DNA from 3 places in the Streptomyces sp. LZ34 genome. Region 2 is predicted to be linked to each of the others. Evidence: riboswitches for the same ligand, from Rfam matches in the RefSeq annotation. Region 2 holds a riboswitch; each other region holds the start of a gene.
What was found. A riboswitch is a leader RNA that binds a small molecule or an ion and turns the genes downstream of it on or off. The one in region 2 is predicted to bind cobalamin.
Positions count from the first base shown of each region.

Region 1: linked by a shared signal. The riboswitch ahead of ACWY4P_RS01420 (ABC transporter substrate-binding protein) and the one ahead of ACWY4P_RS41545 (cobalamin biosynthesis protein) in region 2 are both predicted to bind cobalamin.
Region 3: linked by a shared signal. The riboswitch ahead of ACWY4P_RS19015 (ribonucleoside-diphosphate reductase subunit alpha) and the one ahead of ACWY4P_RS41545 (cobalamin biosynthesis protein) in region 2 are both predicted to bind cobalamin.

Region 1 is NZ_CM132680.1:291,406-301,884, forward strand. It holds gene ACWY4P_RS01380 (superoxide dismutase) at 160-801, opposite strand; partial or broken gene ACWY4P_RS01385 (tRNA (adenosine(37)-N6)-threonylcarbamoyltransferase complex transferase subunit TsaD) at 1,096-1,275, shown strand; gene ACWY4P_RS01390 (hypothetical protein) at 1,341-1,481, shown strand; gene ACWY4P_RS01395 (MucR family transcriptional regulator) at 1,500-2,309, shown strand; partial or broken gene ACWY4P_RS01400 (ABC transporter ATP-binding protein) at 2,519-3,166, opposite strand; partial or broken gene ACWY4P_RS01405 (ABC transporter ATP-binding protein) at 3,159-4,185, opposite strand; partial or broken gene ACWY4P_RS01410 (ABC transporter substrate-binding protein) at 4,245-4,928, opposite strand; gene metE (5-methyltetrahydropteroyltriglutamate--homocysteine S-methyltransferase) at 5,299-7,623, opposite strand; cobalamin riboswitch at 7,765-8,001, opposite strand; cobalamin riboswitch at 8,133-8,334, shown strand; gene ACWY4P_RS01420 (ABC transporter substrate-binding protein) at 8,403-9,449, shown strand; gene ACWY4P_RS01425 (FecCD family ABC transporter permease) at 9,446-10,479, shown strand, end outside.
Region 2 is NZ_CM132680.1:9,645,317-9,655,795, reverse strand. It holds gene ACWY4P_RS41555 (anion permease) at 1-733, shown strand, start outside; gene ACWY4P_RS41550 (hypothetical protein) at 746-1,012, shown strand; cobalamin riboswitch at 1,133-1,333, shown strand; gene ACWY4P_RS41545 (cobalamin biosynthesis protein) at 1,455-2,657, shown strand; gene ACWY4P_RS41540 (cobyric acid synthase) at 2,654-4,390, shown strand; gene ACWY4P_RS41535 (putative cobaltochelatase) at 4,387-6,552, shown strand; gene cobO (cob(I)yrinic acid a,c-diamide adenosyltransferase) at 6,552-7,157, shown strand; gene ACWY4P_RS41525 (cobyrinate a,c-diamide synthase) at 7,179-8,612, shown strand; gene ACWY4P_RS41520 (cobalamin biosynthesis protein) at 8,667-9,149, shown strand; gene ACWY4P_RS41515 (sirohydrochlorin chelatase) at 9,259-10,170, shown strand; gene cobC (Rv2231c family pyridoxal phosphate-dependent protein CobC) at 10,160-10,479, shown strand, end outside.
Region 3 is NZ_CM132680.1:4,839,119-4,849,597, forward strand. It holds gene ACWY4P_RS18985 (alginate lyase family protein) at 1-423, opposite strand, end outside; gene ACWY4P_RS18990 (FGGY-family carbohydrate kinase) at 645-2,108, opposite strand; gene ACWY4P_RS18995 (DeoR/GlpR family DNA-binding transcription regulator) at 2,215-3,033, opposite strand; gene ACWY4P_RS19000 (histidine phosphatase family protein) at 3,030-3,749, opposite strand; gene ACWY4P_RS19005 (2-hydroxyacid dehydrogenase) at 3,869-4,930, shown strand; gene ACWY4P_RS19010 (FGGY family carbohydrate kinase) at 4,993-6,471, shown strand; cobalamin riboswitch at 6,733-6,856, shown strand; gene ACWY4P_RS19015 (ribonucleoside-diphosphate reductase subunit alpha) at 6,991-9,405, shown strand; gene ACWY4P_RS19020 (ribonucleotide-diphosphate reductase subunit beta) at 9,468-10,424, shown strand.

The DNA of each region.
Region 1 (10,479 bases), 9.4 Mb from region 2:
GGGGTGTGGAGGCGAAGCAGCGGCCGGTGCCGTCCTGCGCCGACTTGAAAGCGGAAGGGCTCCTGCGAGTCACGTCCTTGCAGGAGCCCTTCGTTGTGCCGCCTGCCGGTGAAGGTTGAGAAGACGATCACTAGCAGGACATCCTCACGCGCTACGACGTCACGGCGCGAGCAGCAGGCCGTCTCCGCGCTCCTTGGCGGCGGCGTAACGCCTGGCCACGTCCTGCCAGTTGACGACGGCCCACATGGCCTCGATGAAGTCGACCTTCTGGTTGCGATACTGCAGGTAGAACGCGTGCTCCCAGGCGTCGAAGACCAGGATCGGGGTCGAGCCCTGGCCGACATTGCCCTGGTGGTCGTAGACCTGCTCGACGATCAGCCGCCCGCTGAGGGGCTCGTAGGCCAGCACACCCCAGCCCGACCCCTGGGTCGTGGCCGACGCTTTCGACAGCTGCGCCTTGAAGTTCGCGAACGAGCCGAAGGATTCGGCGATCGCGTCCGCCAGCTCGCCCACGCCGTCCTTCTCCAGCGGCTCACCACCGCCGTCACCGGTCATGTTGTGCCAGTAGATCGAGTGCAGGATGTGCCCGGAGAGGTGGAAGGCCAGGTTCTTCTCCAGCCCGTTGATCGAACCCCACGTCCCCTTCTCCCGCACCTCCGCGAGCTGCTCCAGCGTGTCGTTGGCGCCCTTCACGTACGCCGCGTGGTGCTTGTCGTGGTGCAGCTCAATGATCTCGGGGCTGATGATCGGGGCGAGCGCCGCGTAGTCGTACGGAAGCTCCGGGAGCGTGTAAACCGCCATGTCCAACGTCCTCCGACGTTATTGCGAATTATGTGCAGCTGCACGCTAGCAGCAAGAGCGTGCCTTGCCGATCAGGCATTGGACCTAGGACCTGTGCCGCGTCGTGACCTGGACGCCACGTTCCCGGACACACAGCACCCCTTCCTTATTTCCCACGACTTGCAATAACCATGACCGTGCAGCAAGGGGTGAACGTGGGCTCTCCAATCGTGCTCGTCATCGAGTCATCGTGTGACGAGACCGGTGCGGGCCTGGTCCGGGACGGCCGGCTGCTGGCCACGCGGTCGCGTCGTCGAACTGCGCGTGCCGCCGCTCAAGCTGTGCACGGACAACGGCGCGATGATCGCCGCCGTCGGCGACCTCCTCGTACGTGCCAGAGCCGCACCCGCACCCCTCGACGTGTCGATCGATCCGTCGGCACCCCTGGAGCATGCCGCCCTCCACCCGGTCGCGACCACAGCGAAGGCAGCCTGATGAACACCGACATCCGTGTCTTCTAAGGCGACGAACTGCTCGCCCACACCGACGACTTGTACTCCGTGTACGTTGACGCCTTCTGCGCCCCGCCCTGGCACGAGGACGAGGACGAGGAAAAAGCGGTCGAGTTCGCGGAACGGCTCCCCCAGAACGTCCAACGCCTCGGCTTCACCGCTCCCCCTGTAGTCCCCTCGGAGTCGTAGACCACTCGGAGTCCTGTTGTGCGCACCGCCGAGATCCGCCGCCGCTCGGAAGAGACGGACCGGAACGCCCGGCATCCCGATTTCGGCCGTCTGATACGCGACGAGGCCGCCGACACGGTGATCTGCCATGTGTGCGGCCTGGCCTTTCGCTCACTGGGGGCCCATGTACGCGCGCGCGGAATGACCGCGGCCGAGTACCGGCAGGAGTTCGGCCTGCTACGCACCCGGGCACTGAACGCGCGCTCCCTCTCCCAGAAGCAGTCCCGTACCCGCCTCGCCGGCTACCGGGCCTCGAAGAAGACTCAGGCACACTTCGCGGCGGGCCAGGCGATGGCCCGCTCCGGTGAGCTGAACCGCGGACGCTGGGACACCACCCGCGAACAGGCGGACCCGGAAGAACTGCGGCGGGTACGGCGGAAAAGCCTGAGCGCCGGCCGCCGTACACAGACCAAAGCCGCCGACGACCGCATGACGGCCGCGCTGCGCGCCGGGGGATTCGCGAACCTGGAGCAGGCGCTGCGGACCGTATACGTAGACCGGCAGAACAACATCGAGGACACGGCGCGCATCCTCGTCATCGGCAAAAGCAAGGTGCGGGGCCTGCTGATCGAGCACGGCATTCGGATTCGCCCGGTTGGGCAGAACTCCGCCGCCGGGCGGCTCTCGCGCATCCAGCTCAACGACCGGGCCGCCGCCGAGCGCGTCGGCGCCCAGAACATCCCGACGTGGCTGCGCGAGCGGGCTGCCGAGGGCGCCACCCTGCGGGAACTGGCGGCAGCCACCGGCCGCAGTATCCCGTGGGTGGCAGCCCGGATCGGCCCCCGCTGAGCCTCCAAAGCCTTGACGCATCAGCCTTGACGCATCGTGTTCCGGGCCGACGGCCCTGCGCCCGGGTGGTGGCCGCGGCCGGCGGGGCAGGGCAGCCGCCCGGACGCCGTCGCCGAGGTCGGACAGGGTGGCGGCGGCGAGGACGAGCGGGAGGCGGCTGTCGCGGGTGTCGGCGGGCGTCGCCGCGGCGGCTCTTCGCGGCGGGGGTTCAGGGTTTCCCAGTGGACGGTGCGGTCGCACCAGCGGTGCAGGAGTGTGCGGTCGTGGCCTACGGCGAGCAGGCCTGCGCCGGTGGCGTTGCGGTAGTCCTCGACGACCGCGACCAGGGCGGCGGCGGTGGAGGCGTCGAGCATCGCGGTCATCTCGTCGCACACGAGCCGGCGGGGACGCAGCACGAGGGCACGGGCGAGGCAGGCGCGTTGGAGTTGGCCATCGCTGACTTCGTGGGGGCGTCTGCCCAGCAGGTCCGGGGTCAGGCCGACGGCCGCGGCCAGCTCGGCGACCCGTTCGGCCGCTTCCTCGCGTCGGCCGGTGGCGCGCAGCGGTTCGGCGATCAGGTCGGTGAGCCTCAGCCGGGGGTCCGCGGAGAGCCTGGGTTGCTGGAAGACGACGCCGAAGGCGGCGCGCTGCTCGCGCGGGGCGCGGTGGCGCCAGTGCCGCACGGGTTCGCCGTCGAGCAGCAGGGTTCCGGAGTCGGGGCGGTGCAGCAGGGCCGTGACGCGGGCGAGGGTGGATTTGCCGCAGCCGCTGGGGCCGAGGAGGCCGACGGCTTCGCTGGGCGCGACGGTCAGGGAGACGTCTCGCATCACGGGGGTGTTCCGGCTGTATCCGGCGGTGATGGCGCGTAGTTCAAGCACGGATGTCCTCCGGGGCGGGCGAATCCGGCTGGGGCGTCTTCTGGCCGGAGTCCGGGAGGAGGGGGTGGTGGCAGGCCACCCCCTCGGCCGTCGGTGGCAGTGCGGCACAGGCGTCGGTGGCCCGTTCGCAGCGGGCGGCGAAGGCACAGCCGTCGGGGAGGTCGCCGAGTTCGGGGGGCGTGCCGGGGATGGAGGTGAAGGCGCGGTCGGGGAGGGCCTGGAGGAGGCCGCGGCTGTAGGGGTGGCGGGGTCCGGGTGTACCGAAGAAGTCGGTGGCGTCGGCCAGTTCGACGATGCGGCCCGCGTACATGACGGCGATCCGGTCGGAGATGCGTTCGGCGGCGGCGAGGTCGTGGGTGATCATCAGCAGGGCCCGTCCGGTGCCGTTCGTGCGGTCGGTGGTGTCGATGTGGCGCCGGAGTTCGTCGACGGTGCGGGCCACCAGGTCACGGTCGAGTCCGGTGGTCGGTTCGTCGGCGAGCAGCAGGGGTGCGTCGCCGACGAGGGCGAGGGCGGTAGCGGCGCGCTGGGCGAGGCCTCCGGAGAGCTCGTGCGGGTGGCGGTCGAGGTGGTCTGCGGGAAAGGCGGCGCGTTCGGCGGCCGTCCGGGCGGCATCGCGCAGGGCCGTGCGGCCCCGAATCCCGGTCAGTGCGGCGACCGTTTCCACCAGCTGGGAGCGGATGGTGCGGACGGGGGGGGAGGTGTGCGGTCGGGCTCTGCGGTATGAGGCCGATCAGGCGGCCCCGTACCGTGCGGGCGAGGGTTCGTTCGTCGGCGGAGAGCAGGTCGAGGTCACCGAGGCGGGCCTCGCCCGCGGTCTGCGCGTTGGCGGGGAGCAGGCCGAGGAGGGCGGAGGCGAGTACGGATTTGCCGCAGTCGCTCTCGCCGATCAGGGCCAGGCACTCGCCGGCCGCCACGTCGAAGTGCGCGTCGGTGACGGCGGCGATGTGGCGCCTTCCCGGCATGAGGAAGCGCACCGACAGCCCGCGTATCGACAGGACGGTGGTTCGCTCGGTCACAGCATCAGCTCCGATCGGCGGCGGGGGTTGATCTGCTCCCGCCAGGCCCCGGCGAGCCCGGCGATGGCGAGGGTCGGGAGGATCGCGCGGTCGCCGGTGACCTTGTTCTCCGTGGGGAGGGTGACGGTGCGGCAGTCGTAGGACCTCGCCTCGTAGGTCCGCCTGTCGTTGTCGTTCTTGAAGGTGGCGGCGAGGTTGGGCGGGAGGATCGCGCCGTCGAGGTCGCCGGAGCGCAGTCGGGTGGCGCGCACGTCGTCGTCCCCGACGATCGCCATGGTGACCTTCTTGACCTTCGGCGCGCCGCCCCAGTAGTCCGGGTTGGCCTTGAAGGTGAGCTTCTCGCCCTTGCTCCAGCCGGCGAGGACGTAGGGGCCGGTGCCCACCGGCTTGGTGTTGAAGGAACCGGTGTTGGGGTCCTGCTTCCCGGCGATGTGCTCGGGGACGATCGGCAGGACCGTGCGCCCGGCGAAGGGCGCGTACGGGTACTTCAGGGTGAAGACGACCTTGTCATCGCCGTCCGCCCGCACATCTTTTATGGCGTCCAGTTCGCTCTTGGTGGTGTTGTTGGTCTTGGTGTCGAGGACGGTCCGGTAGGTGAACACCACGTCGGCGGGGGTCAGCGGCTCGCCGTCGCTGAACTTCACTCCGTCGCGCAGGGTGTAGGTGTACGTGCGGCCGGCGTCGCCGGCCTTGGGAAGCACCGCCGCCACGACGGCGGCGCCTCGTATTCGTCGGGTCGTCATAAGCCTCACACCCTCTTGTTGCACAAGAATTGCTGTTGCATATGCTGGCGCCACGTGGCGCCCCGGCCGCATCTCACCGGGCGGTGGTGAACCGCAATTCGGGGCGCTCGCGCCTCATCCGCCACGAAGGCCAGGTCCAATTCCGGTGGATCCAGTACCAGAGCGCAAAAGCCCAGCAGGCACCCAGCCGCATCGAATGCCGCAAAGACCTGGCGCCGTGCGATGCCGCATCCGCCCACGGAAGTATGGGAGCAGAGCGATGCGCGCCTGCGGGGTGTGAAAGTGGGCAGGAAGTGGCGCGGCCGGCCGTGGGAGCGGGTGTGGCCGGGGCGGAACACCTTCCCAGGAGCCCGCCCCGGCCACGGTGACCTCACAAGGTCACGGAGGGCAGGCCGCTGCGGGCTTCACGGGCCGCCGCCACCAGGTTCTCCAGCGAGGCCCGCACCTCGGGCCACCCGCGGGTCTTCAGGCCGCAGTCGGGGTTCACCCACAGCCGCTCGGCGGGGATGGCCTCAAGTCCCTTGTGCAGCAGGGCCGTCGTCTCCGCCACACCCGGGACACGCGGGGAGTGGATGTCGTAGACACCCGGTCCCGCCGCACGCGGATACCCGTGCTCGGCCAGTTCGCGGGCCACCTGCATATGGGAGCGCGCCGCCTCCAGGCTGATGACATCGGCGTCGAGGTCGTCAATGGCCCGGACGATGTCACCGAACTCTGCGTAGCACATGTGGGTGTGGATCTGGGTGTCCGGCCGCACACCGCTCGTGGTCAGCCGGAACGCCGCGGTGGCCCACGCCAGGTACTCCGGGCGGTCGGCGGCACGCAGCGGCAGCGTCTCGCGCAGGGCGGGCTCGTCGACCTGGATGACGGACGTGCCGACCGCCTCCAGGTCGCCCACCTCGTCGCGCAGGGCGAGGGCGACCTGACGGGCGGTCTCGGCGAGCGGCTGGTCGTCGCGGACGAAGGACCAGGCGAGCATGGTGACCGGGCCGGTGAGCATGCCCTTGACCGGGCGGTCGGTGAGGGACTGGGCGTACGTCGTCCAGCGCGCCGTCATCGGTTCGGGACGGGAGACATCGCCGGCGAGGATCGGCGGGCGGACGTAGCGGGTGCCGTAGGACTGGACCCAGCCGTGCCGGGTGGCGAGGTAGCCGGTGAGCTGTTCGGCGAAGTACTGGACCATGTCGCTTCGTTCGGGCTCGCCGTGCACCAGGACGTCGAGGCCGGCCTTCTCCTGGAAGGAGATCACCTCGCGGATCTCGGCCTCGATCCGCTCCTCGTAGGCGGCCTGGTCGATCCGCCCGGCCCTCAGATCGGCGCGGGCGGCGCGCAGCTCATCGGTCTGTGGGAAGGAGCCGATCGTGGTCGTCGGCAGCGGGGGCAGGCGCAGGTGGGTGCGCTGGGCCGTGGCACGTTCGGCGTATGGCTGGGAGCGGCGGGCGTCGGCGGCGGTGACGGCCGCGGTGCGGGCGCGGACGGCGGGGTCGCGGGTGATGCGGGAGACCGCTCGGGAGGCCAGATCGGCCCGGTTGGCCGCCAGTTCGGCCGCGATGGTGTCCGTGCCCTGGGCCAGGCCGCGGGCCAGGGTGACGATCTCACCGGTCTTCTGCCGGGCGAAGGCCAGCCAGCGCAGGATCTGGGGTTCGATGTCCCGCTCGGCGGCGGCGTCGAGCGGGACGTGCAGCAGGGAGCAGGAGGCGGCGACGTCGACCCGGTCAGCCAGGCCGAGGAGGGTGCCGAGGGTGGACAGCGACTTCTCCAGGTCGTTGCCCCATACGTTGCGGCCGTCCACGACGCCGGCGACGAGGCGCTTGCCGGGCAGGCCGCCGACGGCGGCGAGTGCGTCAAGGTTCGCGGCAGCGGCGCCGGTGAAGTCCACAGCGAGCCCGTCGACAGGGGCCTTGACCAGGACCGGCAGGGCCTCGCCGAGCCGGTCGAAGTAGGAGGCCACCAGCAGCTTCGGGCGGTCGGTGAGGCCGCCGAGGTGGTGGTAGGCGCGGGCTGCGGCGTTCAGTTCGGCCGGGGTGCGGTCCTGGACGAGGGCGGGCTCGTCCAGCTGCGCCCACTGCGCGCCCGCCGCGCGGAGATCGGTGAGGATCTCCGCGTAGACCGGGAGCAGCCGGTCCAGGAGGGTCAGTGGCTCGAAGTCAGCGGCGACGCCGGGGGCCGGCTTGGCGAGCAGCAGATAGGTGACCGGGCCGACCAGGACCGGGCGCGGGGTGTGGCCGAGCGTGAGGGCCTCACGCGCCTCGGCGACCTGTTTGGTCGAGTCGGCCGCGAAGACCGTGTCCGGGCCCACCTCGGGCACGAGATAGTGGTAGTTGGTGTCGAACCACTTGGTCATCTCCAGCGGCGCCGCCTCCTGCGTGCCGCGCGCCATCGCGAAGTAACCGCCCAGGGGGTCGGCCTCGACGGCGGCACGGTGGCGGGCGGGGATCGCACCGACCATGACCGTGGTGTCCAGAACGTGGTCGTAGTACGAGAAGTCGCCGGTCGGCACCTCGTGGATACCGGCATCGGCCAGCTGCCGCCAGGTGGCGCGGCGCAGACCGGCCGCGACCTCACGCAGGCCTTCGGCGGTGACCCGGCCCTTCCAATGGCCCTCGATCGCCTTCTTCAGTTCCCGGTTCGGCCCCTGGCGGGGGTAGCCGTACACGGTGGCCCGGGCTGCCATGGCTGCGGCCTTGGTTGTCACGGAACTCTCCTTCGCGAGCACTCGTTTCGACTTCCCGGGACGGGACGAGGGCGAAGGGATGGCGAAGGCGGCGAGACCCGCTGGGGGTGCTCGACCGTGCCGCCGACCCGCCCTCGAGGTCACCGAGATTCCGTGCGCGCACATCGCACACGGGCAGTGGCAGGTCTTCGGACTCGCAGGCGCGCCTCGTGACGTACGACCTGTCGTACGAGGCACCTACTGGCCGTCGCTTCCCAGACCCGGCTCTCCGGGCCCAGTGCTTGATGACGGCGGTCGTTCCCGCTCACCGCTGCGGGGCAGTCCCGGATTCCCACCGGGTTCCCTCTTGCGACGCGCCTGCCTGGCGGACAGGGCGAACCAGCTGCACCGCCAGCCTATACAGGCGGCGGGCGCGGGGGCGACCCAGTGGACAAGGCGTTCGCCACGCGCGAGCGCGTCCAGGTGCGGATCGCCGCCATGCCAGGGGGGAAGTCAGTGGTGCTCGCGCCGGCAGGGGCGTGAGGCGCGTGTGGTAGCTTGCCGGGGCCAGTCGTACCCATGTACGTACACGTGCGTGCACGGGTCAGGGAATCCGGTGTGAATCCGGAGCTGACGCGCAGCGGTGAGGGCGACGGGCGGGGCATCGGCCACTGGACGGCGATCGCGGTCCGGGAAGGCGCCTCGTTCCGGCTGACCCCGAGCCCGAAGACCTGCTGGCGGCCTCCGACACCGGAAAACGGCCGGGGGAGCACTGTACGACCGGGCTTCGCGCAAGAGCCCTCGACACCGAAGGAAGCTCCGTGCCGCTCGCACGCCCTCTCCGTCATGCCGTCCCGCTCCTGGCAGGTGCCCTGCTGCTGACCGGCTGCGGTGGTTCCTCCGGCCCGTCGGCCGAGGCGAGCCCGGCCAAGGGCAAGTCCGCCGGCTATCCGGTCACTCTCGACAACTGCGGGCAGAAGGTCCACGTCGACGAACCTCCGCAGCGGGCGGTCTCCCTCAACCAGGGTACGACCGAGATCATGCTCTCCCTCGGGCTCGCCGACCGTATGGTGGGTACCGCCACCTGGACGGACCCGGTGGCGAAAGGGCTGGAGAAGGCCAACGCGAAGGTGAAGCGGCTGTCCGACAACGCCCCCTCGTTCGAAAAAGTCCTGGACACCGAACCCGACTTCGTCGCCTCCTCCTTCGCCTCCACACTCGGCAAGGGCGGTGTGGCCCCGCGGAAGGAGTTCGACAAGCTCGGCGTGGCCACCTACCTCTCCCCCTCCGACTGCGTCGGCAAGGACAACAGCGGTGACGGCGATGGTGCGCGCACCGAGCCGCTGACCATGGACGCGGTTTATGGCGAAGTCACCGACCTGGCACGGATCTTCGGCGTGCAGGAGCGCGGCGAGAAGCTCGTCGCCGATCTCAAGGCCCGGGTAAAGAGGGCCACCTCCGGCCTCGACGCCCGGGATGTCACCGTCATGTACTGGTTCGCCAACTCCCAGTCCCCGTACGTGGCGGGCTGCTGCGGCGCCCCCGGCATCATCACCCGCGAACTCGGCGCGAAGAACGCCTTCGACGACACCCACGAGGAGTGGCCCCAGGTCAACTGGGAGACCGTCGCCGACCGCGACCCCGACATCCTCGTCATCGGCGACCTGACCCGCAAGCAGCAGACGGCCGAAACCGCGGCGAAGAAGATCGAGTTCCTGGAGTCCGACCCGGTCACGAGGAGCCTGACCGCGGTGAAGAACAAGCGGTACGTGCTGCTGTCCGGGCAGGCCATGAATCCGACCATCCGGACCGTCGAGGGCATCGAGAAGGTGTCGGCGGCGCTGCGCGAGTACGGCCTCGAGGGATGAGCACCGCCCTGTCCTCGGCCGCGCCGGCAGCGGTGCGCGGTCTGCGCCGCGCGCTGCTGTGGGCGGCCGGTCTCGCGCTGCTGTGCGTCTCCATCGCCGTGGCGATCACCATCGGCCCGGCGGACATCGCGGTCGGTGACGTATGGGCGACGGTGGCGGCCCATCTCGGCTGGGGAAAGGCGGAGTTGACACCCATCCGGGACGGGATCGTGTGGAACCTGCGACTACCGCGCACCCTGCTCGCGGCCGTGTGCGGCGCCGGACTGGCCGTGTGCGGGGCGGTGATGCAGTCCCTGCTGCGCAACCCGCTCGCCGACCCCTTCGTCCTGGGCGTCTCGTCCGGGGCCTCGACCGGCGCGGTCGTGGTCGTCGTGCTCGGCGCGGGAGGCGGGGCAATGTCCGTGTCGGGCGGGGCATTCTTGGGGGCGATTGGCTCCTTCGCGCTGGTGCTGCTGCTCAGCCACACTCTCGGCGGCACCACGGACCGGGTGGTGCTCTCCGGCGTCGCGGCCATGCAGCTGTTCTCCGCGCTCACCTCCTTCGTCGTGATGACGGCGGCCGACGCCGAGACCACCCGCGGGGTGCTGTTCTGGCTGCTCGGCTCGCTCAGCGGGGCCGACTGGACGGATGTGGGGGTGTGCTCGGCGGCGCTGGTGGCGGCGCTGCTGGTGTGCGCCGGGCGCGCCGGACAGCTGGACGCGTTCGCGTTCGGGCAGGAGGCGGCCGCCTCGCTGGGCGTGAACGTGGCCCGCACCCGGCTGGTGCTGCTGTGCGCCACCGCCCTGCTGACGGCCGTCCTGGTCAGCTCGGCCGGGGCGATCGGCTTCGTCGGCCTGGTACTGCCGCACGCCGCCCGCGCGCTCACCGGACCCGGCCATACGCGGCTGCTGCCGGCCACCGCTCTGGCCGGGGCGGTGTTCCTGGTGTGGGTCGACACCCTCGCCCGTACCGTCCTGGACCCGCAGGAGGTGCCGGTGGGCGTGGTGACCTCGCTGATCGGCGTCCCGGCGTTCGTCCTCGTGCTGTACCG
Region 2 (10,479 bases):
GGCCGCGCTGGTCTCCCTCGCCCACGGCACCAACGACGCCCAGAAGACCATGGGTGTGATCACCCTGGCACTGATCACCGGCGGCGCGGTCGCGCCCGACTCCGACCCGCCGCTGTGGGTCATCGTCTCCGCGGGGCTGGCCATCGCCCTCGGTACGTACCTGGGCGGCTGGCGCATCATCCGCACCATGGGCAAGGGCATCACCGACATCCAGCCGCCGCAGGGCTTCGCCGCCCAGACCGGCGCCGCGACCGTCATCCTCGCCTCGTCCCACATCGGCTTCGCGCTCTCCACCACCCAGGTCTGCTCCGGTTCCGTGATGGGCGCGGGGATCGGCCGCAAGGGCGGCGTGGTGCGCTGGTCCACCGCGGGCCGCATGGTCCTCGCCTGGGTGCTCACCCTGCCCGCCGCGGGCCTCGTCGCGGGCGGCGCGGCACTCCTGGCGGACCAGGGCGACTGGGGCGTCACGGCGGTCGCCGTGCTCGCGGTCGCCGCCTGCGCCGGGATCTGGGCGGCCTCGCGCCGCAAGCCCGTCGACCACACCAACGTCAACGATGTCAACGAGGCCGCGACGGCGCCGGCCGAGCCGGTGGGCGTCGTCACGGCCGCCCTCCAGTCCGTGGCCCCGCCGCCCGCCGGGCCGGTGGCCCCCGCCGTTGCCGCTTCCGCCTCCTCCTCCGCCTCCTCCGCCACCCCGGCAGGCGCATCCGCGGCCACCGGCAGCACCAGCTAAGGAAGTAACGCGATGAGCATCGACTGGGCGGCTCTCGGCCAGGTCTTCGGCATCAGCCTCGCGGTGACCGTCGGCTTCGTGGGCGTCTTCACCCTCGGCATCCTCGGCACCTCCCGCAAGCCGCGGCAGGCGGAGGCAGGCCCGACCGCCGCCGCCACCCCCTCCGGCACCTCGGCCCCGGCGGGCGCGGCCTTCAACCCCGCGCGCGCCGGCGCGTACGCCTGCTTCGCACTGTGCGCGGCGGCCGTGGTGTACGGCATCAATCTGATCGTGGCCTGACCCGCTCGACCCACCCACGGCCGCCGGGCCGGAACGCGCCGACCAGCGCGGACCGCCCGGCGGCCGTGGCATGTGCTCCTCGGCACACTCACGCAGGGTGGGGCATTCGCGAGTTGACGGCCATTCGCGGCCCATGGTGGACTTCCGGAGCCAAACGGCGGCAGGAGAGGAAGCCGGTGAGAATCCGGCGCGGTCCCGCCACTGTCACCGGGGAGCGCTCTCCCATCACCTGTACGAGTCACGGCCGTCCACACGGAGGCTGGAAGACCGGGAGAAGCGCGGATCCGGGAGCCAGGAGACTCTCACCGCCGGTCACGTCGAACCAGGGCGCGGACCCTGAGTGAGGACATACCGCCATGCCCGGCACCGCCATGCCGCCGCCGCCCCACCCGCGGCCCCTTCGCCACATCCCGACGCGCCGAGGCAAGACGGCGGACTGACGATGCGTGCCGATCACGCCTCGTACGCGTGCGGCGCCGCCCTCGGCTTTCTCGGCGACCTCGCCCTCGGCGATCCGCGCCGCGGCCACCCCGTGGCCGCGTTCGGGCGCGCCGCCCTGGCCGTCGAGCGGCTGCTGTGGCGCGACCACCGCGGATCCGGGGCTCTTTACACCGCGCTGTGCGCGGGCGGCGTGGCCGCGGGCGCTGTTCTGTCGGTGCGCGCCGTACGGGCCCTGCGAGGCCCCGCGTTGGGATGCCCCGCGTTGGGAAGCCTCGCCTCGGGCAGTACTGCCTCGGAAAGCCCCGCCCTGGGGCGCCCTTCCCCCGCCGCGCAGACCCTGCTGACCGCCGCCGCCACCTGGGCCGTGCTCGGCGGGACGACGCTGGGCCGGGAGGCGCGCGCCGTCGGCGGCGCGCTGGCCGCCGGGGACCTCGACGCCGCCAGGCGGCGGCTGCCGCACCTGTGCGGGCGCGACCCGCAGGCGCTGGACGGGCCTCAGATCGCGCGCGCGGTCGTCGAGTCGGTCGCCGAGAACACCTCGGACGCCGTCGTGGGCGCACTGGTGTGGGGGGCCGTCGGCGGGGTGCCGGGCCTGGTCGGCTTCCGGGCCGTCAACACCCTGGACGCGATGGTGGGTCACAAGTCGCCGCGCTACCGGCGGTTCGGATGGGCCTCGGCCCGGCTGGACGACCTGGCCGGCTGGCCCGGCGCGCGGCTCACCGCGGCGCTGGCCGTCCTGGCCGGGCCCGATCCGCGCGGCGCGTCGCGCGCCTGGCGGCGCGACGGCCACCGCCATCCGAGCCCCAACGCGGGCCCTGTGGAGGCCGCGTTCGCGGGCGCGCTCGGCGTACGGCTGGGCGGCACCCTCGCGTACGGCGGCCGCGTCGAGCACCGGCCGGTGCTCAACCCCGGCGGGCGGCCGGTCGAGGCCGCCGACATCGAGCGCGCGGTACGGCTGTCGCGGCGCGTCGGCGCCCTGGCGCTCGGCGCGTCCGTCACGGCCCGGCTGGCTGTGGGGGCGCTGCGGGCGGCTCGTACGGTCGCGCCCCCGGTCGCGCGGCCCGGCGCCGCGCCCGTACGCGCCGCGCGTGCCTCACATGGCGCGCGGGCCCGTTGGGCACGGTCCATGCGGACACTCGGCGCGGGCTGGTCGGGCGGCCCGGCGACGGCGCGGCCCGTGGCCGCTGGGAGGGACTACGGATGAGCGGAATACACGGCGGGGGCGCGGGTGCGAAGGGCGGGCCGGGCGGCGGGCTGCTCGTCGCGGGTACGACCTCGGACGCGGGCAAGAGCGTCGTCACGGCCGGGATCTGCCGCTGGCTCAGCCGCAAGGGCGTCAGCGTCGCGCCCTTCAAGGCGCAGAACATGTCGCTCAACTCCTTCGTGACCCGCGACGGGGCGGAGATCGGCCGCGCCCAGGCCATGCAGGCCGCCGCCGCGCGCGTCGAGCCGAGCGCGCTGATGAACCCCGTCCTGCTCAAGCCCGGCAGCGACCGCAGCAGCCAAGTGGTGCTGCTGGGCAAGCCGGTGGGCGAGCTGAGTGCGCGTGGGTATTTCGGGGGGTCTGGAGGGGCGTCCCCCGGGGAAAAGCTGCCCGGCGGGCGGCGGGAGGCGCTGCTCGGGACCGTCACCGAGTGCCTGGCCGAGCTGCGGCGCACCCATGACGCGGTGATCTGCGAGGGCGCGGGCAGCCCCGCCGAGATCAATCTGCGCCGAACCGACATCGTCAACCTGGGTCTCGCCCGGGCCGCCCGGCTGCCGGTCGTCGTGGTCGGGGACATCGACCGCGGCGGCGTCTTCGCGTCGTTCTTCGGCACGACCGCGCTGCTCTCCGAGGCCGACCAGCGGCTTGTCGCGGGCTATCTGGTGAACAAGTTCCGCGGCGATGTGACCCTGCTGGAGCCAGGCCTTCAGATGCTGCACGGCCTGACGGGCCGCCCGACCATGGGCGTGCTGCCGTACGCGCACGGGCTCGGCATCGACGAGGAGGACGGGCTGCGGGTGTCGCTGCGCGGGGCGGTGCGCGAGAGCGTCGTCGCGCCGCCGCACGGCGCGGACATCCTGCGGGTCGCGGTCGCCGCCGTGCCGCTCATGTCGAACTTCACGGACGTGGACGCACTGGCCGCCGAACCCGGCGTGGTCGTTCGGTTCGTGGACCGGCCGGAGGAGCTGGCCGACGCCGATCTGGTGGTGCTGCCGGGCACCCGCGGCACCGTACGGGCGCTGGAGTGGCTGCGGCGGCGCGGTCTGGCCGCGGCGATCGCGCGGCGGGCGGCGGAGGGCCGGCCGGTGCTGGGCATCTGCGGCGGCTTCCAGATGCTCGGCGAGCGCATCGAGGACGAGGTCGAGTCGCGGGCCGGGACGGTGGAGGGGCTCGGGCTGCTGCCGGTTCGGGTGCGGTTCGCGGTGCACAAGACCCTCGCGCGGCCGGTCGGCGAGGCGCTCGGCGAGCGGGTGGAGGGCTACGAGATCCACCACGGGGTCGCCGAGCTGCTGGACGGCGCGGACGAACCCTTCCTGGACGGCTGCCGGGTGGGCTCGGTGTGGGGCACGCACTGGCACGGCTCGCTGGAGAGCGACGGCTTCCGGCGCGCCTTCCTGCGGCGGGTCGCGGACGCGGCGGGCCGGGCGTTCGTCCCGGCGCCGGACACCAGTTTCGGGGAGCTGCGCGAGGAGCAGCTGGACCGGCTGGGCGACCTGATCGAAGAACACGCGGACACGGACGCGCTGCTGCGGCTGATCGAGAACGGCGTGCCGGAGGGGCTGCCGTTCGTCCCGCCGGGGGCGCCGCCCCGGCCTCCCGGGCCCTCGCTGCCCTCTCCTGCGGCGTCTCCGGAGGAGTCGTCTCAGGAGGAGTCGTCTCAGGAGGAGTCGTTCCCTCCGCCCCGCCCAGAAGACCACCACCGCGCCCACACCGCAGGAGGTACCCCCGCATGACCGCCACCCCCTACCCGTTCACCGCGCTCGTCGGGATGGCCGACCTGCGGCTGGGCCTCCTGCTCAACGCCGTGTCGCCGGCCGTCGGCGGGGTGCTGGTACGCGGCGAGAAGGGCACCGCGAAGTCGACGGCCGTACGGGCGCTGGCCGCCCTGCTGCCCGGCATCGACGTGGTGGCCGGCTGCCGGTTCTCCTGCGACCCCACCGCGCCCGACCCGGGCTGCCCGGACGGCCCGCACGAGCCGGACACCGGCACCGTACGGCCCGCCCGGATGGTCGAGCTGCCGGTCGGCGCCTCCGAGGACCGGCTGGTCGGGGCGCTGGACATCGAGCGGGCGCTGTCGGACGGGGTGAAGGCGTTCGAGCCGGGTCTGCTGGCCGACGCACACCGCGGCGTGCTGTACGTCGACGAGGTCAACCTGCTGCACGACCACCTGATCGACCTGCTGCTCGACGCGGCCGCCATGGGCGCCTCCTATGTGGAGCGCGAGGGCGTGTCCGTACGGCACGCGGCGCGCTTTCTGCTGGTGGGCACCATGAACCCCGAAGAGGGCGAGCTGCGGCCGCAGTTGCTGGACCGCTTCGGCCTGACGGTGGAGGTCGCGGCGTCGCGGGACACCGACGAGCGGGTCGAGGTGGTGCGGCGGCGGCTGGCGTACGACGAGGACCCGGCCGGGTTCGCCGCGCGCTGGGCGGACGAGGAGGGCGCGCTGCGGGAGCGCGTGGCGGCGGCGCGTGCCCTGCTGCCGCGGGTGCGGCTGGGCGATGGCGCGCTGCGGCAGATCGCGGCGGTGTGCGCGGCGTTCGAGGTGGACGGGATGCGCGCGGACATCGTGACGGCGCGTACGGCGACGGCGCTGGCGGCGTGGGCGGGGCGTACGGAGGTGACCACCGAGGACGTGCGGCAGGCCGCGCTGCTGTCGCTGCCGCACCGGCGCCGGCGGGCTCCGTTCGACGCGCCGGGGCTGGACGAGGACAAGCTCGACGAAGTGCTGCGCGAGTCCGGGGGCGGGGACGACGACCCGGAGCCGGACCCGGGGCCCGACGGGCGGGACGGGCAGGACGGGCAGGACGGACCGGAAGGCCCTGACGGGCCGGGGGGTCCTGACGGGCCGGGGGGCGGACAGCCGCCGCGGGGCGTGCCGGAGCAGGCGCCGCCGTCGGCCGGATCGTCCGTACCGGAGCAGCGCACGAGCCCCGACGGTTCCGACAGTTCCGACGGTTCCGACGCCCCGAGCCGGGTCCCCGATGCCGCCGACGGGGGCCCGGGCGGGGCCGCGGCGGGCGGGCCCGGCGGCGAACGGGCGGCCGTGGGCGCCGCCGAGCCGTTCCGGACCCGGCGGCTGGACGTACCGGGGCTCGGCGAAGGGGCGGCGGGGCGGCGGTCGCGCGCCCGCACGGCCCACGGCCGCACCACCGGCGCCCGCCGCCCCCGCGGAACCCTGTCCAAGCTGCACCTGTCGGCGACCGTACGGGCCGCCGCACCGCACCAGCGCTCGCGCGGCCGGCAGGGCCCCGGGCTCGTGGTGCGCCGTGACGACCTGCGTGAGGCGGTGCGCGAGGGCCGCGAGGGCAACCTCGTGCTGTTCGTGGTGGACGCGTCGGGGTCGATGGCCGCGCGGAAGCGCATGAGCGCCGTCAAGGGCGCCGTACTGTCACTGCTGCTGGACGCCTACCAGCGGCGGGACAAGGTCGGCCTGATCACCTTCCGGGGCGCCGAGGCGGCCCTGGCGCTGCCGCCCACCTCGTCGGTGGACGCGGGCGCCGCCCGGCTGGCGAAGCTGCCCACCGGCGGGCGCACCCCGCTGGCCACCGGGCTGCTGAAGGCCCGCGAAGTGCTGCGGATCGAGCGGCTGCGGGACCCGTCGCGCCGTCCGCTGCTGGTCGTGGTGACGGACGGACGGGCCACGGGCGGCCCGGAGCCGGTGGCCCGCGCCGGGCGCGCGGCCCGGCTGCTGGCGGCCGACGGGGTCGCCTCGGTCGTGGTGGACTGCGAGGCGGGGCCCGTACGGCTGGGCCTGGCGGGCGCGCTGGCCCACGAGCTTCGGGGGACACCGGTGACGCTCGACGAACTGCGCGCGGACAGCGTGACCGCGCTGGTGCGCGACGCGCGCACGGCAAACCCCGCACGGACCGTACGAAAGACACGGAGGGCCGCCTGATGCCGCAAGGACAACCGACCGTCGTACCCGAAGACGGGCTGACCACCCGGCAGCGCCGCAACCGGCCGCTGGTGCTCGTGCACACGGGCGTCGGCAAGGGCAAGTCGACTGCCGCGTTCGGGCTGGCGCTGCGGGCGTGGAACCAAAGCTGGCCGGTCGGTGTATTCCAATTTGTAAAGTCCGCGAAGTGGCGGGTCGGCGAGGAGCGGGCGCTGCGCGTCCTCGGCGAGTCGGGAGAAGGGGGGACCGTCGCATGGCACAAGATGGGCGAGGGCTGGTCGTGGCTCCAGCGCTCCCAGCAGGACGCCATCTCCAGCGAGGAGGCGGCGCGCGAGGGGTGGGAGCAGGTCAAGCGGGACCTCGCGGCGGAGACATATCGGCTGTATGTGCTGGACGAGTTCGCGTACCCCATGCACTGGGGCTGGGTGGACACCGACGAGGTGGTGTCGGTGCTGCGCGACCGGCCCGGGACCCAGCACGTGGTCATCACGGGGCGTAACGCGCCTCAGAAGCTGCTGGACTTCGCGGATCTGGTCACCGATATGTCCAAGGTCAAGCACCCGATGGACGCCGGTCAGAAGGGGCAGCGGGGTATCGAGTGGTGAGTGTTCGGTGGTGAGTGTTCAGTGGTGAGCGTGCCGCGCCTGGTCATCGCCGCGCCCGCCTCCGGCAGCGGCAAGACCACGGTGGCCACGGGCCTGATGGCCGCCTTCGCGGAGCGCGGTCTCGATGTGTCGCCGCACAAGGTCGGCCCGGACTACATCGACCCCGGCTATCACGCGCTGGCCGTCTCGTCCGCGGCCCGCTCGGGGCGGGCGGCGCGTCCGGGCCGCAACCTGGACGCCTATCTGTGCGGGCCGGAGCGGATGGCTCCGCTGTTTCTGCACGGGGCGGCCGGCTGTGATCTGGCGGTCGTCGAGGGCGTGATGGGGCTGTACGACGGGGCGGCCGGGCAGGGCGAGCTGGCATCGACGGCGCATGTGGCGAAGCTGCTGCGCGCGCCGGTGGTGCTGGTCGTCGACGCCTCGTCGCAGTCCCGCTCGGTGGCGGCGCTGGTGCACGGCTTCGCGTCCTGGGACCCCGAGGTGCGGGTGGCCGGGGTGATTCTCAACAAGGTCGGCTCGGACCGGCACGAGGAGCTGCTGCGCGAGGCACTGGACGGGGCGGGGGTGCCGGTGCTCGGGGCGCTGCGGCGGGTGCGCGCGGTGCGCGCCCCGAGCCGCCATCTCGGTCTGGTGCCGGTGGCCGAGCGGCGGGCGGAGGCGGTCGAGTCCGTGGCCGCGCTGGCCGAGCGGGTGCGCGAGGGCTGCGACCTCGACGGCCTGCTGGCCCTGGCCCGCAGCGCACCGCCGTTGGCGGACCCGCCCTGGGCCCCGGAGCGGGAGACCGCCCCCGCGTGGGGTGGGGCCGAGGCAGCCGGGGCCGGGGCGGAGGCGGCCGGGGGCGGGGGGCGGCCGGTCGTCGCGCTGGCGGGCGGGGCGGCCTTCACCTTCTCGTACGCGGAGCACGCCGAGCTGCTCACCGCCGCGGGCGCGGAGGTGGTCCCCTTCGATCCGCTGCGGGACGAGCGCCTGCCGCCGGGCACCGCCGGCCTGGTGGTCGGCGGCGGCTTCCCGGAGGTGTACGCGCCGGAGCTGTCCGCGAACGAGCCGCTGCGCGCGGAGGTGGCCCGGCTCGCGGCGGCCGGTGCGCCGATAGCCGCCGAGTGCGCGGGGCTGCTGTATCTGGCGCGCTCGTTGGACGGCGAGCCGATGTGCGGAGTGCTGCCCGCCGAAGCGCACATGTCGGAGCGGCTGACGCTGGGGTACCGCGAGGCGGTGGCGATCGGGGACAGCTCACTCGCCGTCGCGGGGACCCGGGTGCGCGGGCATGAGTTCCACCGCACCACCGTGGAGCCCGGTGCGGGGCCGGAGCCCGCCTGGGGGCTGGTCCGTCCCGAGCGCCGCGCGGAGGGGTTCGTCCAGGGCGGTGTCCATGCGTCGTATCTGCATGTGCACTGGGCGGCGATGCCGGACGCGGCGGTCCGGTTCGTGGCCGGTTGCGCGCGGCGGGGCGGATGAGACGGCGGAGTGGATGGCGGAACGGAGCAGAACAGAATAGGAGGGGGACGGTGAGTGGAGAGCGTGACACGGGCGGGGGCGCTTCCCGAGTCGCCGGTGGGGACCGTGCGTTGCCCGGGGCTTGTCGTCGGGGTCGGTGCCGGGCGGGGAGTGTCCGTCGAGGAGGTGGCCGGGCTCATCCGGCGGACGCTGGACGGGGCGGGGCTTTCGGTGTGCGGGGTCGTGGAGTTGGCCACGGTCGAGGCGAAGGCCGCCGAGCCGGGGCTGGTCGCGGCGGCGGTCCGGCTCGGCGTGCCGCTGCGGGGTTATGGGGCCGCGGCGCTGGCCTCCGTCGCGGTGCCGAGCCGGTCCGGGGCCGCGCTGACCGCCGTGGGGACGCCCAGTGTCGCCGAGGCGGCGGCCCTGCTCGCCGCCGGGCCGGGGGGCGATCTGCTCGTGGCCAAGCGGAAGTCGGAGCCGCGCGGCCGTCCCGCGCGGGCCACCTGCGCCGTCGCGCGCCGTCCGGCGCGCCGGGGCGAACAAGGGCAGGACAAGTAAAGGTGACCTGCCTACACATCGCCCGGCAGAACTCAGTAACGTCTCGGGGCGGGATCCCAACTCCCGCATCGCACCGTGCCACCCGCACCACCAGCACCAAGGAGACCTCGTGACGACCCCGCCCGCGCTGCTCATCGCAGGCATCGGCACCCGAGACGAGAGGCGCGCCGACGCCTTCCGCCACTTCGTACGGGAGTTGGGCACCCGCAATCCCGGCCTGCCCGTCGCGGGCGGCTTCACCGGCCAGACCCCTCTGCCGCTCGGTGACGCGGTGGCCGGACTCGCCGAGGAAGGCGTGACCCGGTTCGCCGTCGTACCGCTGACGCTGATCCCCTCCGAGCGCGCGGAGCAGGACCTCACCGCCGCGCTGGCCGGCGAGCGCGAGCGGCGCCCCGACACATCCTTCGTCCGTGCCCGCCCGCTGGGCCCGCATCCCCGGCTGCTGACCGTGCTGGAGCGCCGCCTGGACGAGGCGCTGGGCGACGGCCCGCGCCGCTCCCCTTCCGACCGGGCGGAGACCACTGTCCTGCTGGTGGGCCCCGGGTCGGTGACCCCCGAAGCCAACGCCGAGGTGCACCGGGCCGCCAGGCTGTTGTGGGAGGGCCGCGGCTTCGGCGGTGTGGAGACCGCCTTTGTCTCGCTGGCCGCGCCTGATGTGGCCTCGGGCCTCGACCGCTGTGCGCTGCTCGGGGCGCGGCGCATCGTGGTGCTGCCGTACTTCCTGTTCGCGGGGACGGCGGCGGATCGGGCGCAGCAGCAGGCGGAGGGCTGGGCGCTGGCACACCCGGAGGTCGAGGTGGTGACCGCCGATGTGCCGGGTCCCTCGGAGGAGTTGGTGGAGCTGGTCATGGAGCGCTACCGGGAGGCGGCCGGGGACGAGGCCGGATGCGAGGCCGGGGATGCGGCCGAGGATGCGGCTGGGGACGCGGCTGGGGACGCTGCCGGGGATGAGACGGGCGGCTCGGTGGCCGTGCCCGCGCAGGAGGACCGGCACCCCGGCTCCCCCACGCATGTCCGCTGACCAGCTCGCTGACGTGTCCGCCGATCCGTCCGCCGGGTTCGACCCGCGCCATCTGCGTCACCACGGGGACGCCGAGGTGCGGGGCTCCGGCGCCGAGCTGACGGACCTCGCGGTCAATGTGCGGGCCGACACGCCCCCCGGCTGGCTCAAGGCCCGGGTGGCCGCCGCGCTCGACGGCCTCGCCGCCTATCCGGACGGCCGCGCGGCGCGGCGCGCGGTCGCCGCGCGGCATGGTGTGCCGTCGGCGCGGGTGCTGCTGACCGCGGGTGCGGCGGAGGCGTTCGTACTGCTCGCACGCGCCCTCCCGGT
Region 3 (10,479 bases), 4.8 Mb from region 2:
CAGGGCGTGGGTGTACGCGGCGATGGCGTCCTGCCGCTCATCGGTGCATCCGTTGTTGGGGTTGGAGTACGGGCCGCACTCCACCACCGCCCGCGGCTTCGGCGTGTACGACAGCGATCCGTACTTGCTCGCCATCATCGCGTCGTACGCGCCCTTCCACGGCGCCGCGCCGGCCTGCACCTTGCCCCGGATGAAGTCGAGTTGGGAGCTGCCGACCAGCACTCCGGGGTGGGTGAACGCGGCGGGTGCGGCGGTCGCGTTCCCGGAACGTGGCCCGGGGTCCGGCTTCGCGGCCTGAGCCTGGGCCGGGCCGACGAGGGCCCCGGCCAGGCAGGCGGCGGACAGGGCGGCGGCGGTGAGCGCGGGGATCTTTCGCCTGCGGGGACTTCGGGGGTGGGTCGATCGCTCAGGAGTCTCGGACATGAGGGTTCTCCCTTCGGCGGCAGATGCCAGGGCATCTGTTCGTGAACCCGAATCCCAGTCATATATGTGATGAGTGGGGGGTGCAGGAGAAACTAGGTATGGACCAAGCCGCCGTCAAGAGATCCAGCCGCCTGAGTTTGCGGTGAGTTTGGGACGGTGACACGCCGACGCCACGGCGTGTCGATGTCTCGAACCCACCGCGAAGACAGGCCGTATGGGGACTATCCGAGCCAGCCGCGCTCGCGGAGGGCGGCGGTGAAGACGGCGTACGAGGCGTCCAGCGCGGCGCGTTCGGTTTCGTCCGGCTCGATGTCCCGGCCCGTACGGACCATCGCGGCGGCGCTCGCCGCGAGGTCGGGGTGGAGGGTGCCGGAGGCGGCGAGGAGGGCCGCGCCGAAGGCGGTTTCGGCGTGGTCGGCGACGCGCAGTGGCATGCCGAGGGCGGTGGCGCGGATGCGGGTCCACAGCGGGCTGCGGCTGCCGCCGCCCGCCGCCCACAGCGGCCCTTCGACGGGTACGCCCAACTCCCGTACACGCTCGATGGCGAGGCGTTCCAGGAAGGCGACGCCCTCCAGCTCGGCGCGGTGGCGGTCGGCCTCGTCGGCCGGGGTGCCGAGGAGGAAGCCGCGGGCCTCGCCGCTGACGAAGGGGAAGCGCTCGCCCTCGCGGCGCAGGGGGTAGGCGACCACGGAGGCGGGGCCGCGGGCGGCCGCGGCGCGGTCGAGGGCGGGGAGTTGGTGGGTGGGGACGTGTGCGAGGGCTTCGCCGCCGGTGTTGGAGGCGCCGCCCGGCAGCCACCAGCCGTCGGGGTGGCGGTGGCTGTAGAGCGCGCCGGTCGGGTCGGTGACCAGCTCGCGGGTGACCCCCTTGAGGACGTACGTGGTGCCGAGGACGCCCACGAACTGGCCCGGCCGGACGGCCCCGGTGGCGATCTGCCCGGTGCAGCCGTCCGTCATCGCGAGGCGGACCGAGCAGCCGACCGGCAGCCCGGTCTCGTGTGCGGCGGCCGCGCACACCGTGCCGACCTCGGTGGCGGGCGCCTGTACGGGCGGGAGCCACCGGGGCGGTACGCCCAGGGCGTCGAAGACCTCGGTGGGCCATTCACCAACGCGGGGGTCGTAGCCGCTCTTGAGCGCGTGGCTCCAGTCGGTGGCGACCGGGCCTCCGGTGAGCCGCCGGCCGATGAGGTCGGGGGTGTGGAGGAGGTGGCGGGGGCGGTCACCGGCAAGGGTGTCGGCCTCCGCCAGCCACGCGATGCGGCCCAGGGCCGCCGTCGGGCCGACCGAGAGGCCGAGGGCCTGCCAGCGCCGGGCGCCGATGTGCTGGGCGCGGGCGTTGAGTTCGGCCGCGCGGCGGTCGTCGTACATCAGGGCCGGGCCGAGCGGTTCACCCGCGCCGTCGGCCAGGACGACCGTGCCGGAGGTCGCCGACGTGGCGACGGCCACCACTTCCCGGCCGCCCGCCGGGAGCGCCGCGGTCGCCTGCCGTAGCGCGGCCGCGACGGCGGGCCACCAGGCGCGCGCGTCCTGCTCGCTGTGCCCGCCCGCGCTCCGCCGTGGCGGGGGCAGCGGCTCGCGCGCCTCCGCGCGGATCCGGCCGTGCGCGTCGACGCACACCACGCGGACCGCCGCCGTGGCGATGTCGATGCCCGCCACGACCTCCGGGGAGGACGGCGTTGTGCTCATAGCGGTCGGCTCCTTCGATGCGCGGCACAACGGTGGGCCCTGGGGCTCCCCGGCGCGCCCAAGGCCCACCAGCCCCATGTGCGAAGTGAAGTTAACACGCGAGGCGTTAAGAGCGCGCCCCCGCCGCCCCCGCCACCTTCGCCGGCCTCACATCCGTACGCTCCCGCAGCTCCGCCAGCAGCGCCACGTCGACCGCGTCGTCGACCACCAGGTGGTCGAACTCGTCGACCGGGCAGAGCCGGTGCAGGGCCGTGCGCCGGGTCTTCGACGCGTCCATAAGGAGCACCTTGCGGCTGCCGGCCGCGAGCATCGCGCGCTTCACCAGCACCACGTCCTGCTCCTGGTGGTAGGTGGTGTGCGCGTCCACCGCCGAGGTGGAGACCAACACCATGTCCACCGACAGCGCCTCGATGGCCGCCACACAGGGCACGCCGAGGAAGGAGTCATGGGTGTGCGAGTACTCCCCGCCCAGGCCGATCAGCCGGGTCTGCGGCACCCCGGCGAAGACCTCCTCCACGCGCCGGGCGTTGGTCACCACGGTCAGCGGGGCCGCGTCGACCAGGAGCCGGGCCAGGGCGAGGGCGGTCGTGGAGTCGTCCAGCATGATCGACATGCCGGGCTCGACCAGCTCCGCGGCGGCCGCGGCCACCGCCTCCTTCTGGGCCCGGTTCACCCCCATCCGGTAGTCCAGGCTGGACTCGAAGACCGACGACGGCAGCGCCGAGACCCCGCCCCGGAACTTGCGCACCACGCCGAGCCTGGCCAGCTCGTCCAGATCCCGGTGCACGGTCATGAGGCTGACGCCGGTCAGCTCGGCGAGCTCGGCCGCGGTGGCGGTGGAGTGCTCGAGCACGTACTCGGTGATGGTCTGTCTGCGTGCGGCCTGGGTGCGGGGCGGGACGTCGGACGCGCCGGTCGTGGTCATGTGGCGGATTCTCCCCCACAGTCCGTGGACGTGGCCCCTGTGTGCGCGGCCTCCGTGTGCGCGGCCCCCGCGCCCGCGTTCCCTCCGGGCGCGGTCCCCGCGGGCGCCTCCCCCGTCGGCACGTTCAGCGACCGCAGCGCCGTCCGCTCCCCCGCCACCTCGATCTCGCTCACCGCCGCGTTGTCCAGCCGTGGGAACACCTGCCGGTAGCGGCCGACGGGGATGCCCAGCAGCGCGCACAGCGCCATGCGCAGCAGGGAGTTGTGCGCCACGACGAGCACCGTGCGGCCCGGGTGCGCGGCGGCCAGGCCGCGCAGCGCGGCCGCGGCGCGGGCCGCCGCGGCGGCGGGCGGCTCCGCTCCGGGGAACGCGCCCGCTACCGCGTCCGCCCGGAAGGCCCGTACGGCCGCCGGGTCCTCCGCCTCCATTTCGGCGATGGTGCGGCCCTCGCCCCAGCCGAAGTCGACCTCGCGCAGGTCCTGGACGACCTCGGGGGCGAGCCCGAGCGCGTCGGCGGCCGGGCGCGCGGTCAGCCGGGCCCGGCTGAGCGGGGAGCAGGCGACCGCGTTGACATCACGCCCGCTCACCCAATGGGCGAGCGCTTCCGCCTGCCGGAATCCCCGTTCGGTCAGGGCCACGTCCGAGATCCCGGCGTACCGGTTCTCCGCGTGCCACACCGTCTCGCCGTGGCGAACGAGCAGTAGACGAGCCGTCACAGGACGCTTCCTCTCCTCGGCGCGCACCCGCATGACGACGCGCGGCCCATTGCTTTGTCACGTCAACGATGTTAAATCTAGCGTCGCCTCTGTGATGGAACGCCGAAGAAAGGCCACCCATGCGTGTCCTCGCCGCCGGAGACCACTTCGTACGTCCCGACCTCATCATCGCCGCGCTCCGCGGCGAGCCGGGGCTCGGCGACGTCGACGCCGTCGTCGCCGAGCTGACGCTGCCGTGGCCGCACGAGCCCTTCGGCCCGGTGGGCGGTCCGGAGAGCCGGGTGATCGAGGCCAGCGGCACCGAGGAGCAGCTGATCGAGGCGCTGGCGGGGGCCGAGGTGTGCGTGACGCAGATGGCGCCGTTCACCGCCGGGGTCTTCGCCGCCCGCCCCGAGCTGCGCATGGTCGCGGTCTCCCGGGGCGGCCCGGTCAATGTGGACCTGCCGGCCGCCACCCGCGCGGGCGTCGCCGTCAGCTTCGCGCCCGGCCGTAACGCCACCGCCGCCGCCGAGTTCGCGATCGGCATGATGCTGGCCGCGATGCGCCGCATCCCGACCGCGGACGCCGAGCTGCGCGCCGGCCGCTGGCGCGGGGACTTCTACGCGTACGAGGAGGGCGGCAGCGAGCTGGACGGTGCCACCGTCGGCCTGGTGGGCTACGGGGCCATCGGCCGGATCGTCGCCCGCGTGCTGCGCGCGTTCGGCGCCCAGGTGCTGATCGCCGACCCGTACACCGACCCCGAGACCGCCCGCGCGGACGGTGTGGTCCCGGTCGAACTGGACGAACTCCTCGCCCGCAGCTCCGTGGTGAGCCTGCACGCCCGGCTCACCCCCGAGACCAAGGGGCTCATCGACGCCGACCGGATCGCCCGGATGCGGCCCGGAGCGGTCCTGGTGAACACCGCGCGCGGCGGTCTGCTGGACTACGCGCCGCTGCCGGAGGCGCTGCGCTCCGGCCGCCTGGGGGCCCTCGCCCTCGATGTGTACGACCTCGAACCGCCGCCCGCCGACTGGCCGCTGCACTCCGCGCCCAATGTCGTCACCACCCCGCACCTCGCCGGCGCCACCCGGCAGACCGCCCACCGCGCGGCCGCCATCACCGCCGCCGAGGTCGGCCGCTACGCGCGCGGCGAGAAGCTCGCGCACCCGGCGAACCAGCCGACGAACCAGCCCACGGACTAGCCCGGCCAACAGCCCAGCCACCAGCCACCCCGCAGTCGACGCCCCCAAGGAGGGCCGTACGCATGAGCACCGTCCTCGGAGTCGATGTCGGCACCTCCGTCACCAAGGCCGTCGCCTTCGGCCGGGACGGCAGGTCCCTGGCCGCCGCGAGCCGCCCCAGCCGGCTCGACCGCCTGCCCGGCGGGCGGGTTGAGCAGGACCTGGAGGACGTGCTGCGCACGGTCGCCGAGGTGGTCCGCGAGGTGACGGCCACCCTGGCCGCGACAGGCCGGGCGGCCCCGGTCGCGCTCGCGCTCACCGGGCAGGGCGACGGGCTGTGGCTGCGCGACGCGGCGGGCCGGGCCGTGCGCCCGCCGATCTCGTGGATGGACGGGCGGGCGAACGACACCGTGGCCCGCTGGGGCGAGGACGGCACCATCCGCGAGCTCTACCGGCTCACCGGCTCCGGGGTGTTCCCCGGCTGCCACGCGCCGCTGCTGCGCTGGCTGGCCGACCACGAGCCGGAGGCGCTGGCGCGCGCGGAGGTCGCGGGCTACTGCGTGGACGCTGTGGCGCAGCGGCTCACCGGCGTCATCGGTGTGGACGCCTCGGACGCGTCCATGCCCTTTCTGGACGTGACCACGCGTGAGTATGTCCCCAAGGCCCTGGAAGCGTGTGGAATCGCCGAATACGCCCGGCTGTTGCCGCCGCCCGCCGCGCCCGACACCGTACGGCGGCTGGACGAGGCGGGCGCGAAGCTGCTCGGGCTGCCGGCCGGACTGCCCGTCACGGCGGGCCCGTACGACCTTCCGGCGTGCGCGATCGGCAGCGGGGTCGAGGAGGTGGGCGACGGCCTGCTGATCGTCGGCACCACGCTGGCCAGCCAGGTCCTCACGGACAGCGCGCGGATCGACCCGGCCGCCGACCCGGCGGGCATGTGGCTGTGCGTGCCCGACCGGGACCGCTGGCTGCGCGGCATGCCCGCCATGGTGGGCACGGCGGCCCTGGAGTGGGTCCTGGAGTTCACCGGGGCCACCACCGCGGATCTGGACGCACTCCTCGCCGACAGCCCGCCGGGGGCGCGCGGGGTGACCGCGCTGCCCTTCCTGTCCGACGCGGGCGAGCGCGCCCCGTTCGTGGAGCCAGCCGCGCGGGGCCGGTTGGACGGGCTGACGCTCGCGACGACACGCGCGGACGCCGTACGGGCCGCCTGCGAGGCCGTGGCGTATGCCGCCCGCCACTGCCTGGAGGCCGCGGGGCTGACGGCGAGCCTCGCGGCGTGCGGGGGCGGCACCCGGTCCGCCGCCTGGACCCAGCTGTTCGCGGACGTCCTCGGGCGGCCGGTGCGCATCCCCGACGAGCCCGAAGTGGGGGCGCGCGGCGCGGTCGCGGTCGCCTGGCGGGCGCTCGGCGACCCGGTGGACGCGACACAATGGCGAGCCGATTCGCGTACTGTCGTACCGGACGCGGACCGCGCCGAGGCATACGAGCGCGGCTACGAGGACTACCGGGCCAGGCTGGCCCGTACCCTCGCGGAGTGGCGGGCAACGGCGCCCGCTTAACGGCGGCCAGGCACCGCGCCAGGCCCGAAGCGGGCCCATGGCCCGAGGCGGGCCCATCCCGGGACCGCGCCAAGCCTGTGCCAGGCTCACGCCTGACCGCCCGTGCCGGACCCCTGCCAGGGCCGTACCGGACCCGTACGGGACCCGTGCCAGGCCTGGCTCAGGGCCGCGCCAAGTCCGGCACTGAATAGCACATTCGTACGAAACACTCCACCTCGCGACACAACATGTGGGGGTGCGTGCGCTCGCCACCACAAGATGTATGCTCATGCTCGCTGTCGCCGCAGGGGAATCCGGTGGGAATCCGGAACTGTCCCGCAACGGTGTACGCGTGCGCTTTTGCGTACCCGCAAGTCCGAGGACCTGCCGCCGACAGCCGTCTCATACGTCCGGGCCCCGCGGGTTGGGCCGGTGGACGCTGCGTGGTACGCCGACCCAACCCCTGGGGCCCGGCATGCCCGTACGCGCCCATCGCGCACCACCCGTGAGGCCCCAAGCCGAGCGAGGGAGAGCACTTCAGTGACCATCGCGCCAGCCGATCCGGTTTCAGAGGCAGCGGCTATTCAGGCAGCGGGCGACGCGCCCGGGACCGCCCTGCTGCGGACCCTGACGGAGCTCACCGTCGACCTGCCCGCCACCGACCCCGGCAAGGTCGCGGCCGCCGCCCTGCGCGGCCGCCATCCCGGCTCGGACGAGGCGGAGTTGCGCACCCTTGCGACCGAGGCGGCGGCCGGGCTGATCGCCGAGGAGCCGGAGTACTCGAAGCTCGCCGCGCGGCTGTTGACCCTCGCCATCGCCGAGGAGGCGGCCGGGCAGGGCGCGGTCTCGTTCTCGGCCTCGGTGGCCGTGGGACACCGCGAGGGCCTGATCGCGGACGGCACCGCCGAGTTCGTGACCGCCCACACCGCCCGCCTGGACGGGCTGGTCGAGCGGGCGCTGGTCGACGGCGCCGACGACCGCTTCGGCTACTTCGGGCTGCGTACGCTGCACAGCCGCTATCTGCTCCGCCACCCGATCACCCGCCAGGTGATCGAGACGCCGCAGCACTTCCTGCTGCGGGTGGCCTGCGGACTGGCCGAGGACCACTCGGAGCGGGCGCTGGACGACGTCGCCGAGCTCTACCGGCTCACCAGCACGCTGTCGTATCTGCCCAGCTCCCCCACCCTGTTCAACTCCGGCACCCGCCACCCGCAGATGTCGTCCTGCTATCTGCTGGACTCGCCGCTGGACGAGCTGGACTCGATCTACAACCGCTACCACCAGGTGGCGCGGCTCTCCAAGCACGCGGGCGGCATCGGGCTCTCGTACTCGCGCATCCGCGCCCGCGGTTCGCTGATCCGCGGCACCAACGGGCACTCCAACGGCATCGTGCCGTTCCTGCGCACGCTCGACGCCTCCGTCGCCGCCGTCAACCAGGGCGGCCGGCGCAAGGGCGCGGCCTGTGTGTACCTGGAGACCTGGCATGCGGACATCGAGGAGTTCCTGGAGCTTCGGGACAACACGGGCGAAGAGGCCCGCCGCACCCACAACCTCAACATCGCGCACTGGATCCCGGACGAGTTCATGCGCCGGGTCGAGGCCGACGCCGACTGGTCGCTGTTCTCGCCGGTCGACGCGCCCGCGCTGGTCGACCTGTGGGGCGAGGAGTTCGACGCCGCCTACAAGAAGGCCGAGGCGGCGGGGCTGGCCGTCAAGACCGTCCCGGCGCGCCAGCTGTACGCCCGGATGATGCGCACCCTCGCGCAGACCGGCAACGGCTGGATGACCTTCAAGGACGCCGCCAACCGCACCGCCAACCAGACCGCCGAGCCCGGCCGGGTCGTGCACTCCTCCAACCTGTGCACCGAGATCCTGGAGGTCACGGACGACGGCGAGACGGCCGTGTGCAACCTGGGGTCGGTCAACCTGGCCGCGCACCTGGGCAAAGACGTCGGCGACGGGGAGGAAGTAATGGACTGGGAGCGGCTGGACGCGACCGTCCGTACCGCCGTCACCTTCCTCGACCGTGTGGTGGACATCAACTTCTACCCCACCCAGGAGGCCGGGGCGTCCAACTCGCGCTGGCGGCCGGTGGGTCTGGGCCTGATGGGCCTCCAGGACGTCTTCTTCCGGCTGCGGCTGCCCTTCGACTCGCCCGAGGCGCAGAAGCTGTCCACCCAGATCTCCGAGCGCATCATGCTCGCGGCGTACGAGGCGTCCTGCGCGCTCGCCGAGCGCCACGGCCCGCACCCGGCCTGGTCCGCCACCCGCACCGCGCGCGGCGTGCTGCACCCGGACCACTACACGGACGCGGTGGCGACCTGGCCCGAGCGGTGGGCGGCGCTGCGCGAGCGGATGGCCGAGTCCGGCATGCGGAACTCCCTCCTGCTGGCCATCGCCCCGACCGCGACCATCGCCTCGATCGCGGGCGTGTACGAGTGCATCGAGCCGCAGGTCTCCAACCTCTTCAAGCGCGAGACGCTCAGCGGTGAGTTCCTCCAGGTCAACTCCTACCTGGTGAACGACCTCAAGAAGCTCGGCGTATGGGACGCCCAGAGCCGTGAGGCGCTGCGCGAGGCCAACGGCTCGATCCAGGACTTCTCCTGGGTGCCCGAGGACATGCGGCAGCTGTACCGGACCGCGTGGGAGGTCCCGCAGCGCGCCCTGATCGACATGGCCGCCGCCCGGACCCCGTACCTCGACCAGAGCCAGTCGCTGAACCTCTTCATGGCCTCGCCGACCATCGGCAAGCTCAGCTCGATGTACGCGTACGCCTGGAAGCGCGGCATCAAGACCACGTACTACCTGCGCTCGCGCCCGGCGACCCGGATCGCTCAGTCTGCCCGCGCGGCCGCCCCCGCCACCGTCCCCATCCCCGCGCAGCAGGCGCCCGCCGACCCCGAGGTCATCGCCTGCTCCCTGGAAAACCCCGAGTCCTGCGAGGCCTGCCAGTGACCACCGCCCCCGAACGCACCAAGAACCTCCTGGACCCGGGGTTCGAGCTCACCCTGCGGCCGATGCGGTACCCGGACTTCTACGACCGCTACCGCGACGCGATCAAGAACACCTGGACCGTGGAGGAGGTCGACCTCCACTCGGACGTCGCCGACCTCGCCAAGCTCTCCCCCGGCGAGCAGCACATGATCGGCCGCCTGGTCGCCTTCTTCGCGACCGGTGACTCGATCGTCTCGAACAACCTGGTGCTCACCCTCTACAAGCACATCAACTCGCCCGAGGCGCGGCTGTATCTGTCCCGGCAGCTCTTCGAGGAGGCCGTGCACGTCCAGTTCTATCTGACGCTGCTGGACACCTACCTCCCCGACCCGGACGACCGGGCCGCCGCGTTCGCCGCGGTGGAGAACATCCCGTCCATCAGGGAGAAGGCGGAATTCTGCTTCCGCTGGATGGACTCGGTCGAGAAGATCGACCGGCTGGAGACCAAGGAGGACCGCCGCCGCTTCCTCCTCAACCTGATCTGCTTCGCGGCGTGCATCGAGGGCCTGTTCTTCTACGGCGCCTTCGCCTACGTCTACTGGTTCCGCTCCCGCGGCCTGCTGCACGGCCTGGCGACGGGCACCAACTGGGTGTTCCGCGACGAGACCATGCACATGAACTTCGCGTTCCAGGTCGTGGACACGGTCCGCGACGAGGAGCCCGACCTCTTCGACGACGAACTCCAGAAGCAGGTCACCGACATGCTGGCGGAGGCCGTCGAGGCCGAGCTGCAGTTCGCCCGCGACCTGTGCGGGGACGGGCTGCCGGGCATGAACACCGAGTCGATGCGCCAGTACCTGGAGTGCGTCGCCGACCAGCGGCTCGCCCGCCTCGGCTTCACCCCGGTCTACGGCTCGGAGAACCCGTTCTCCTTCATGGAGCTGCAGAACGTCCAGGAGCTGACCAACTTCTTCGAGCGCCGCGCCTCCGCGTACCAGGTGGCGGTCGAGGGCTCGGTCTCCTTCGACGACGACTTCTGAGCCGGCCCCGGCACCTGCGGCGCGGCGCCCCCGGGACCTCCCGGGGGCGCCGCGC